2 regions of the Salinactinospora qingdaonensis genome follow, and region 1 is predicted to be linked to the other one. Evidence: predicted binding sites of a transcription regulator. Region 1 holds the regulator's gene; the other holds the start of a gene.
What was found. The regulator HrcA, encoded in region 1, represses chaperone genes, less so after heat shock. The targets are predictions, from matches to a motif close to TTGGCACTCTCNNNNNGAGAGTGCCAA.
Positions count from the first base shown of each region.

Region 2: groL (chaperonin GroEL) is a predicted target of HrcA. The motif match lies at 2,393-2,419, and genes of this name have one in related genera.

Region 1 covers NZ_BAABDD010000025.1:48,978-54,429, reverse strand. The annotation lists gene ABD848_RS19755 (hypothetical protein) at 1-201, shown strand, start outside; gene ABD848_RS19750 (16S rRNA (uracil(1498)-N(3))-methyltransferase) at 223-963, opposite strand; gene dnaJ (molecular chaperone DnaJ) at 963-2,111, opposite strand; gene hrcA (heat-inducible transcriptional repressor HrcA) at 2,112-3,125, opposite strand; gene ABD848_RS19735 (DUF3097 domain-containing protein) at 3,303-4,148, shown strand; gene ABD848_RS19730 (DUF4870 domain-containing protein) at 4,279-5,325, shown strand; gene ABD848_RS19725 (DUF4870 domain-containing protein) at 5,447-5,452, shown strand, end outside.
Region 2 covers NZ_BAABDD010000028.1:11,240-16,691, forward strand. The annotation lists gene ABD848_RS20365 (alpha,alpha-trehalose-phosphate synthase (UDP-forming)) at 1-131, opposite strand, end outside; SAM riboswitch class I at 460-600, shown strand; gene thrC (threonine synthase) at 613-1,887, shown strand; gene ABD848_RS20375 (MoaD/ThiS family protein) at 1,953-2,231, shown strand; gene groL (chaperonin GroEL) at 2,581-4,212, shown strand; gene ABD848_RS20385 (R2-like ligand-binding oxidase) at 4,317-5,327, opposite strand.

The DNA of each region.
Region 1 (5,452 bases):
GAGCCCTCGACAAGCCCCTCCACTAGTGGTTCTGCCAGCCCCGACGACGGTTCGGGCAGCGAGTCCGACTCCACCGACGAAACCCCCACCGACGACAGTTCCGAAGAACCAGCCGGCGAGGCGAGCCCCACCGACGACGCCACCGGCGATGCCGGGGCGAGCGTGCCCGAGAACGACGCGGTCAGCGGGGAACAGTCTTAAGACCGGACCTAGCGCGAGCCGCTACCAGCGACCGCAGCGGGCCTGCACCACCGCCAGGGCCGCGAGTCCGGCGGTCGAGGTACGCAGCACGGTGGGCCCCAACCGGGCCCGCCGTGCACCCACCGCGTCGAAGGCGGCGAGTTCGTCGTCACTGAGCCCACCCTCGGGACCTACAACGAGGACGATGCTGTCGTCGCCCTCACCACGGGGCACAGGCAGGCGCGAGAGCGGCTCGGCGGCCGACTCGTGCAGTACGAGCCCCAGCGTGGCCTTGGCCAGCAGCGCAGCGACGTCAGCCCCAGAGGCGAGTTCGCTCACCTCGGGGAGCCGACTACGCCGCGCCTGCTTGGCCGCTTCCCGAGCGGTGGCGCGCCACTTGGCCAGTGACTTGGTCGCGCGCTCGGCCTTCCATTTGGTGACGCAGCGATCCGCGGCCCACGGGACGATCCCGTCCACGCCGGCCTCAGTCATCACCTCAACCGCCAACTCACCGCGCTCGCTCTTGGGCAGGGCCTGCACAACGGTAAGGCGCGGAGAAGGCGGCGGCTCAGTGCGGCGCTCCCGCACAGCGAACGTGACCACATCCTTACCCACCTGCGAAACCACGCAGCGGGCACGGGTGCCTTCGCCGTCGGCGAGGTCGGCGACCTCGCCGACGGCGAGTCTGCGCACCGTCGCGGCGTGTCGACCCTCACCACCGGTGAGGACGACACTGTCGTGGTCCAGCTCGCCCGGCTCGGTGAGAAAGACCGGGGGCGTCATCACCGGGCGCCGTTGAAGGCGTCCCGCAACCGTGAGAAGAAGTTCCCCTGGCCTGGGCTGAACTTACCCGGAGGCTGGTTCTCCGAGCGCAGTTCGGCGAGCTTGCGAAGCAGCGACTCCTGCTCCTCGTCGAGCTTGGTGGGCGTCTCGACATTGACGTGAATCATCAAATCGCCACGCCCTGGCCCGTTGAGGCGCTTGGTTCCCCGCTCGTTGAGGGTGATCACGTGCCCGGAGTTGGTACCCGGCCGCAGGTCGAGTTCCTCGTTGCCGTCCAGCGTCTCGACGGTCATGGAGACCCCGAGCGCCGCCGCGGTCATGGGAACCGCGATCGTGCAGTGCAGATCGTCACCCTGGCGCTCGAAGATCGGGTGCGGGCGCTGCACGATCTCAAGGAAGATATCGCCGCGTGGCCCGCCGTTGGGACCGACCTCACCCTCGCCGGCGAGCTGGATCTGCGTGCCGTCGTCGACACCGGCCGGAATCTGCACCTTGCGGGTGACCTTCTCGCGGACCCGCCCCTCGCCGGCGCAGTCGGCGCACGGGCTGGGGATGCTCACACCCTGCCCCTCGCACTGCGGACACGGGCGGGTCGTCATGACCTGACCGAGGAAGGACCGGGTGACCTGAGACACCTCTCCGTTGCCCTGGCACATGTCGCAGGTCTCACGCTTGGTGCCCGGGGCCGCACCCTCACCCTGGCAGGTCTCGCACAGGACGGCGGTGGGGAAAGTGATGTCCTTGGTGACCCCGAAAGCCGTCTCGGACAGGTCCAGCTCCACTCGGACCTTGATACTGCGGCCTCGGCGCATCCGGTCGCGCGGGCCACCGCGTCCCCCGGCTTGGCCGCCGAAGAAAGCGTTCATGATGTCGTCGAAGGGGAAGCCGCCGCCGAACCCTCCGGCGCCGCCCGCGCCGCCGCCACCACCGGGCGCGTACGGGTCGGCTCCCATGTCGAACATGCGCCGCTTCTCAGGGTCGGAAAGGACCTCGTATGCCTGAGTGACCTCTTTGAAACGGTCTTGGGTGGCCGAATCCGGGTTCACGTCCGGATGTAGTTCGCGTGCGAGTCGACGATATGCCTTCTTGATCTCGTCCTTGGTCGCGTCGCGACGCACTCCAAGAATCGCGTAGTAGTCTCTGGCCACTTACTGCCCCGCCAAGATCTGACCGACGTACCTTGCCACTGCGCGTACCGCTCCCATCGTTCCCGGGTAATCCATTCGCGTTGGGCCGACCACGCCCAGTTTGGCCAGCGATTGGTCACCGACGCCATAACCCGCGGAGACGATCGAAGTCGACTGTAGTCCTTGGTGAGAGTTTTCCGCGCCGATGCGGACGGTAAGCATAGAAGGATCGCCGGCCTCGCCTAGCAAACGGATGAGGACGACGTTTTCTTCCAACGCTTCGAGTATCTCTCGCAGGCTAGTCGAGAAATCGACCGAGGCGAGGTTGGCCGTGCCACCGAGCACGACCTTTTCCTCGTGCTTCTCCACGAGGCTCTCCAGCAGCACCGAGAGGACGGCAGCCGCCAGGGGACGCTCCTCTGGGGGCAGCCGGGAAGGCAAGTCCGACACAGCCGGGGGAACCTCGGTAAGCCATGTTCCCACAAGCGTCTGATTGAGCAGGAGCCGCAGGTTCTCGACCTCATGCTCCTCAGCGCTCTCCAGCCCGTCGATAACCCTCTGCTCCACCCGCCCGGTATCGGTGATGAGAACCATCATCACCCGCTGGAGGCCAAGCGGTACCAACTCGATGTGCTGCACCGCCGAACGTGTGAGCGACGGGTACTGTACGACCGCCACCTGCCGCGTTAGCTGGGCCAGCAGGCGCACTGTGCGCGTCACGATCTCTTCGAGGTCGACGGCGCCCGAGAGGAACGTCTCAATGGCACGCCGCTCGGCCGTCGACAGGGGTTTGACCGTGGACAGGCGGTCGACGAAAAGACGATAGCCCTTATCCGTGGGAACCCGGCCGGCACTGGTGTGCGGCTGGGTAATGTAGCCCTCTTCTTCGAGGGCCACCATGTCGTTGCGGATGGTCGCCGGCGAGACGCCCAAGGCGTAGCGCTCGCCGAGAGCCTTGGACCCCACGGGCTCGTTCGTGGACACGTAGTCCTCGACGATAGCCCGCAACACCGCGAGTTTTCGATCGTCGAGCACGCGCTCACCTCCTGGCACTCCGTGGTCTCAAGTGCTAAGTCTATGCGGAAGCGTCCAATCCTCCCCTAAAGCGGGCGGATGCGCGAGCACGATGCCATGACAGTTCGGCTCCAAACACTTTCAGTTCACGGCCGTAACGTGAGGCTGAGGGGGCTACTGCCGATAGAATCGCCCACCGTGCGCAGCGATTCCGGGAACAGGTACGGCTCGGACGTGCTCGCGGGCGACTGGCGGCGGCTTCGTAAAGGACGGGTGCGCGAAGTGCCCGCAGAGCGGGAGCTTGTCGTGGAATCAGCCGACGAGGGGTTTTGCGGTGCGGTCGTCGACTGGGACAAGACGACCGTCACCCTGGAGGACCGCCACGGTCGTCGGCGAGTGTTCGACCTCGCGCCCGCGGCGTTTCTGATCGACGGCGAGCCGGTGACCGTAGTCCCCCCAACGACTGCGGCCTCTCCGACTGCCCTGCGCAGCGCCTCGGGATCAATCGCCGTCTCGGGCCTGCGGCCACGTGTGGCCAAAGAGAGCCGCATCTACGTCGAGGGCGTGCACGACGCTGAGTTGGTCGAACGCATCTGGGGGCACGACCTGCGCGTCGAAGGGATCGTGGTGGAGTATTTGGAAGGGGTGGACGTGCTGCCGCAGGTGGTGGCGGAGTTCGCCCCAGGGCCGGAGCGACGGCTCGGCGTCCTCGTCGACCATCTCGTGCCCGGCTCCAAAGAGAGCGCGATCGCCGAACACGTCACCTCCCCCCACGTGCTCGTGGTCGGGCACCCTTTCGTCGACATTTGGGCGGCTGTGAAGCCGGCGGTGGTGGGGATCGATGCCTGGCCCGAGGTTCCCCGCGGCGTGGCGTGGAAGGAGGGGGTGCTGCGTGCCCTTGGCTGGGAGGAGGAGCCCGGGCAGGCGTGGCAGCGCATTCTGGCGGCGGTACGCTCCTATGCCGACCTGCGTCCCGAACTCCTCGGCCGCGTCGAGGAGCTGATCGACTTCGTCACTGCGACCGACCCGGCGTCGCTGAGATGATCCCTGTGACAAGAGCCGACACCGGTCGGCACCACCGCGCGCCCGCGCACGGTGGCCACGTTCGGGGGTGAGGCCCCGAACCCCCGAACGTAGTATCGGCACATCGCAACCGGCACAGCCAAGGGACACCATGAGCGAGACCCCGCCCAACTATCCACCGCCTCCCGAGCAGCCCTCGGAGGAGCAGCCGGGACACGGTTCCACCCCCTCAGGCGGCCAGCCGGCTCCAGGGGCGGCGGACTCCGGCGGACAGCCTGGCTATGGACAGCCGCCACAAGAGAGCGCTCCCCCACCGGCTCAGCCGGGCTACGCTCCCCCACAGCCCCACGAGAGCGGCCCGCAACAGCCGGGCTACGGCCAACCGCAGGGCTACCCCAGCGGGGGCCAACCCGCCTACGGCCACCCCCACCAACCGGGACCACCGCCGCAGCAACCGGGGTATGCTCCCCCGCCCCCACAGCCGGGCTACGGGCAGCCACAGCAGCCGGGGACTCCGCCGCCTCCCGCACCGGGCTACGGCCAACCGCAGGGCTACCCCGCCGGCAGCCAGCCCACCTACGGCCAGCCCTACCAGCAGCCGCCGCAGGGCTACGCCACCGGTGCCCAACCCGCCTACGGCCACCCCCACCAACCCGGTTACGCTCCCCCGCAGCCCTACGAGGGCGCTCCGCCACAGCCGGGCTACGGGCAGCCACAGCAGCCGGGCTACGCTCCCCCACCCCCACAACCGGACTACGGGCAACCGCAGGGCTACCCCACCGGCAGCCAGCCCGCCTACGGCCAGCCCGGATACGGCCACCCCCACCAACCGGGAGATGAGGCGGCTGCGTGGGACACCACGTGGGCGATGATCGCCCACCTGTCCGGGATCATCGTCTCCTGCGTCGGCTGGCTGCCCGCGCTGATCGTGTTCCTGGTCAAAAAGGACCAGTCGGCCTTCGTGCGCCACCACGCGGCTCAGGCGCTGAACTTCCAACTGACCCTGCTGCTGCCCTACGTCCTGGGGTGGGTGGTCTTCCTCGGGCTGGCCGTGTTCGCGCCGGAGCAGTCGCCGATCGGGTCAGCGTTAATCATCCTGGTATGGCTGTTTTCGATCGTCCTGGGTATTCTCGCTTCGGTAGCAGCGACCAGGGGAACGTGGTACCGCTACCCGCTCACGCTCCCGATCGTGAGATAACCCCATCCCCACGCCGGTTCGCCCCGTCTTAGCCCGGGACCGGCGATAGCTGGAGCGCAAGACGTGCGCGGCCGGCGACCTCACCATTCGTGGGCTTCCCACGAGAAAGGCGGACACCGCAATGGGC
Region 2 (5,452 bases), on a different contig from region 1:
TCGGCGGCTACGGAGCTCAGCCCGGAGACCAGTCCGCCACCGCCGCGCCGGAAGGCCAGGGAGCCGTCGTCGGCGACCGAGAAGGACACCGGGCCTCTGTTGGACGCGACGAGGATCTGTGCCTTGTCCACCTGATCGTCCACCTCTCCCTTGGGATCCGTTGCTCCCCACTTAACTACATCGCCGCCCCGAGATGATGGCCGGGGCGATGCCGCGATTGTGACCCGTGGGGCACGTGTGCAAACCCCGCATCCCCTGCCGGCAACCGTTGCGCAGGTGGCGGTGGGCGTGATGGCCGTCACTGAGTGGAAGCGCGGCGGTGCGCTGCGGCGTCGACAGCGGCGGATGTCGCTTGTTAGCTAGCTCACCCCGGATAGAAAATCGGACACCGCGTCGGTTACAGTGACCAACGGATCTCGCGCGGCGACATGGTCGGCGATGATCTTCACAACCACATATTGCTCATCCAGAGGGGTGGAGGGACCGGCCCTGCGAAGCCCCGGCAACCATCTCGGATTACGTTTCTCGTCAGGTGCGAGGCGGCCGAGGCAGGTGCCAACTCCGGCCTGTGGTCAAGGTGGCGTACAGGAAAGATGAGGGGAGAAGCCTCGCATGGCGACGATCGCCACGGAACCGACGAGAACCGACCAGCCCACGATCCGCTCTTTCGGCCCGGCAGCCGCGCTGTCATGTCGCGAGTGTGGTGAGCGCTACGATCTCACTCCGCGCTTCGCGTGTGACTTCTGTTTCGGCCCCTTGGAGATCGCTTACGACTTCGAGGGGATCACGCGCGCCGCCATTGAGCGGGGACCCGCCAACATCTGGCGCTACGCCGGGCTGCTGCCCGTACCGGACAACGTCCGCGAGTTGCCCAACATGAACCCGGGGCTGACTCCGCTGGTCCAGGCCGACCGCCTCGCTGCTGAGCTGGGCATGCGCTCGCTTCACATCAAGGACGACTCGGGCAACCCCACACACTCCTTCAAGGACCGCGTCGTGGCTATGGCGGTCGAGGCCGCGCGCGTCTTCGGTTTCACCACGCTTTCGTGCTCCTCTACAGGCAACCTGGCCGGCGCAGTGGGGGCCGCCGCAGCGCGCGCTGGTTTCAAGTCCTGCGTGTTCATCCCGGCCGGCCTGGAGCAGGGCAAGATCGTCATGGCCGCCATCTACGGCGGGCGGGTCGTGGCCCTCGACGGCAACTACGACGACGTGAACCGTTTCTGCTCGGAGCTGATGGGCGACCCGGCCGGTGAGGACTGGGGGTTTGTCAACGTCAACCTCCGCCCCTACTACGCTGAGGGCTCGAAGTCCCTGGCCTACGAGATCGCCGAGCAGCTCGGCTGGCGGCTGCCCGATCAGGTCATCGTCCCCATCGCCTCCGGGTCCCAGCTCACCAAGATCGACAAGGGGCTGCGGGAACTGATCCAATTGGGTCTGGTCGAGGACAAGCCCTACCGGATCTTCGGGGCCCAGGCCACGGGGTGCTCCCCGGTGGCCCAGGCGTGGGAGAGCGGCTACGACGTCATTCAGCCCGTCAAGCCCGACACCATCGCCAAATCACTGGCCATCGGAAACCCCGCCGACGGTCCTTACGTCCTCGACGTGTGCCAGCGCACCGGAGGCGCTGTGGCTCACGTCAGTGACGCCGAGATCGTCGACTCCATCAACCTGCTGGCGCGTACCGAGGGGGTCTTCGCCGAGACGGCCGGCGGCGTCACGACCGGCGTGCTGCGCAAGCTCCTCTCCCAGGGCGCGCTCGACCCCGCGGCCGAGACCGTGGTCCTCAACACCGGTGACGGGCTGAAGACGCTCAACGCCGTTGAGGCGGGGGTCACCGCGACGGTTCCGCCCTCCCTCGATGCCTTCAAGGACGCTGGCCTGCTGTAACGTCCAGAACCGTCTTGGGGTCTCCGCTGCCCCCACCCGATCAGTCAAGGAGTTGAGCGCACGCAATGAGCGTCAGTGTCCGTGTCCCGACCATCCTGCGCAGCTACACCAAGGACGCCGCCGAGGTGACGGCCGAGGGCTCCTCCCTCAAGGAGGTCATCAACCACCTTGAGGCCGAATACCCCGGTATCCAGGCCCGCATCCTCGACGACAACGGCAAGATCCGCCGTTTCGTCAACGTCTATGTGGGTGACGAGGACGTTCGGTTCGCCGACGGCCTCGATACCGCCACGCCCGAGGGGTGCCAGGTGTCGGTCATCCCCGCGGTCGCCGGTGGCTGCTAGGTCACTGCGCGCGCTCGTGGCCGCCGCGTCGCCACGTCATCACCCAACGCGGCCGTAACCGCCCGGTTCCGGGCCCGTCGCCCTCGTCGACGGGCCCGGAACCGGGCTTTTTCGTTGTGCTGACCTGCGGCTGACGCTCTGGAGAAAACCGCGCTGCGACATTTGCACTCCCCATTGGAGAGTGCTAGAAAAGGGATCGTTAGCACTCAGTCATTATGAGTGCTAAATCAGGATCGAGGCGATGAGGCCGCGGTCTCCGGTGGACGGAATCCGGAACGCCGCGGTCGTCCGTCGCGGGCGTCGGCTCGTTCCTTCGCGTATCAGACGGTCCCGGGAGGACAGGAAGTCTATGGCAGCCAAACTGATCGCGTTTGACGAGGAGGCCCGGCGCGGCCTTGAGCGCGGTATGAATCAACTCGCTGACGCCGTCAAGGTGACGCTGGGCCCCAAGGGGCGCAACGTCGTTCTTGAGAAGAAGTGGGGCGCTCCCACGATTACCAACGACGGTGTCTCTATCGCCAAGGAGATCGAGCTCGAGGACCCCTGGGAGAAGATCGGGGCTGAGCTGGTCAAGGAGGTCGCTAAGAAGACCGACGACGTCGCCGGTGACGGTACCACCACGGCCACGGTCCTGGCCCAGGCCCTCGTACGTGAGGGGCTGCGCAACGTCGCCGCCGGCGCCAACCCGGTCGGCCTCAAGCGCGGCATCGAGGCCGCCGTCTCCCGCATCAGCGAGGAGCTGGCCAACCTCTCCAAGGGCATCGAGACCAAGGAGCAGATCGCCTCAACCGCTTCGATCTCGGCCGGCGACCAGCAGGTCGGCGAGATCATCGCCGACGCCATGGACAAGGTCGGCAAGGAAGGCGTCATCACCGTCGAGGAGGGCCAGACCTTCGGGCTGGAGCTGGAGCTCGCCGAGGGTATGCGCTTCGACAAGGGCTACATCTCGCCCTACTTCGCCACCGACCTGGAGCGCATGGAGACGGTGCTTGAGGACCCCTACATCCTCATCGCCAACCAGAAGATCTCCAACAACAACGAGTTCCTCCCCATCGTCGAGAAGGTCCTTCAGGCCGGCCGTCCGCTGATGGTCATCGCTGAGGACCTTGAGGGAGGCGCGCTCCAGACGCTCGTCGTCAACAAGATCCGCGGCACCTTCAAGTCGGTGGCTGTCAAGGCCCCGGGCTTTGGCGACCGTCGCAAGGCCCAACTCAGCGACATCGCCACGCTCACCGGCGGCCAGGTCATCACCGAAGAGGTGGGCCTGAAGCTGGAGAACACCGAGCTCGACATGCTCGGCCGTGCCCGCAAGGTCGTCGTCACCCGTGACGAGACCACCATCGTCGAGGGTGCCGGTGACGCCGAGGCCATCGCCGGCCGCGTCAACGAGATCCGCAACGAGATCGAGCGCACCGACTCCGACTACGACCGCGAGAAGCTCCAGGAGCGCCTGGCCCGCCTGGCCGGCGGTGTCGCGGTGATCAAGGCCGGCGCCGCCACCGAGGTTGAGCTCAAGGAGCGCAAGCACCGCATCGAGGACGCGGTGCGCAACGCCAAGGCCGCTGTCGAGGAGGGCATCCTGCCCGGCGGTGGCGTCGCCCTGCTACAGGCCGGCGTTCCGGCGTTCGAGAAGCTGGAGCTGGAGGGCGACGAGGCCATCGGCGCCGACATCGTCCGCCGCGCCATCGCCGAGCCGCTGCGCCAGATCGCGATCAACTCCGGCCTTGAGGGCGGGGTTGTCGTGGAGAAGGTCCGCGGCCTGGAGCCCGGCATCGGCCTCAACGCCGCCACGGGCGAGTACACCGACCTGGCCAACGACGGCGTCATCGACCCGACCAAGGTGACCCGCTCGGCGTTGCAAAACGCCGCTTCCATCGCCGGTCTGTTCCTGACCACCGAGTCCGTCATCGCCGAGAAGCCGGAGAAGCAGCAGGCCGCTGCCGCCGCTCCCGGCGCTGACATGGGCGGCATGGACTTCTAGTCCACCTCGCCGATACGGCAAGGGCGGTCCCGCAGCCGAGGGGCCGCCCTTTGTCATGTCGCTGTCCTCCCGGCCGAGCCGGGGCCCAGCGCGACAGTGGCAAGCTAGGGGCGCTCGGGTGACTCCGCGTCTCGGCTCACCTGTCTCATCGCCGCGCTGTCCTCCCGTCCGAACCTCTCTTCCAGTTCCTCGGGGGCGGCGTCGACGTCGATACGCTCCAGAGGCGCGCCCCGCGCGCTCTCGATCGCCCCCAGGCGGCGCAGGGCACGGTCGTTGGCGTACTTCATCAGGTCCTCGGTCGACAGATCGTGGCTGCCCTTGATGTTGGGACTGTTGGACAGGTTGACGGTAGACATCACGTGCGGCAGCAGTTCGTGGAGCCGGTCCTCGACGAGCTGCCAGTTGGCGTCGTCGGCGGCCACATGCCGCCGGCACGTGAAGGTGCCCCACGCCATGTGGCGGCGCTCGTCCTCGCTGATGCGCTTGATGATCTCGCGCATGCCGGGGAAGATGCCACGCGCGGTGCAGATGTGGTTCCAGGAGTGGTATCCGGTCAGCGCCAGCGACCCCTCGATGATGTGGTTGTAGGTGACCGAAGCCCGGATCTGGTTGGCGGGGCTGGGGTCGTCGTTGAGGGAGGACAGCGCGGCCGGCAGCTCCTCGTAGAACAAAAACCGGTAGCCGGCGTTCTTTTGGACGTAACGGTGCAGGTCAGTGTCGATGCCCAACGCATCCAGCCACATCCGAAACGCTTGGAGGTGTTTGGCCTCTTCAAACGCGAACTGGGTGAGGTACATCTCGTCGTTCAGCCGCCCTTCGGCCGCCATGGCGCGGACGAAGGGCTGGATGTCCTCGGTGACGGCTTCCTCACCCGCGACAAACACCGCGCACAGCCGCAGAATACGTTTCTGGACGGGCTCGGGGAGGCTGTGCCAGTCCTCGGCGTCGCGGCTCATGTCGATGTCGGCGGGGTTCCAGAACTTGGCGTTGCCTTTCTCGAACAGTCGCAGCGGAAAGGAGTCCCAATTCAGGCCCCCGGCTCGCAGCGAGTGGAAACCGCTGCGGCCGGTGGATGAGGTGCCGGTTGTGGTCTCGTTCTCGGGGGGTGGCGCCATTGGTTCTCATCCTCCAGTTCGGTCTGTTGGCACTATCATTCGACACTTCTCTCCGCTACGTAAATCTCGGTGTGGTCGGAGGGGTGAACTCCGTTTGTCGTGATCCGCTCGGGCCGTCGCGTCCG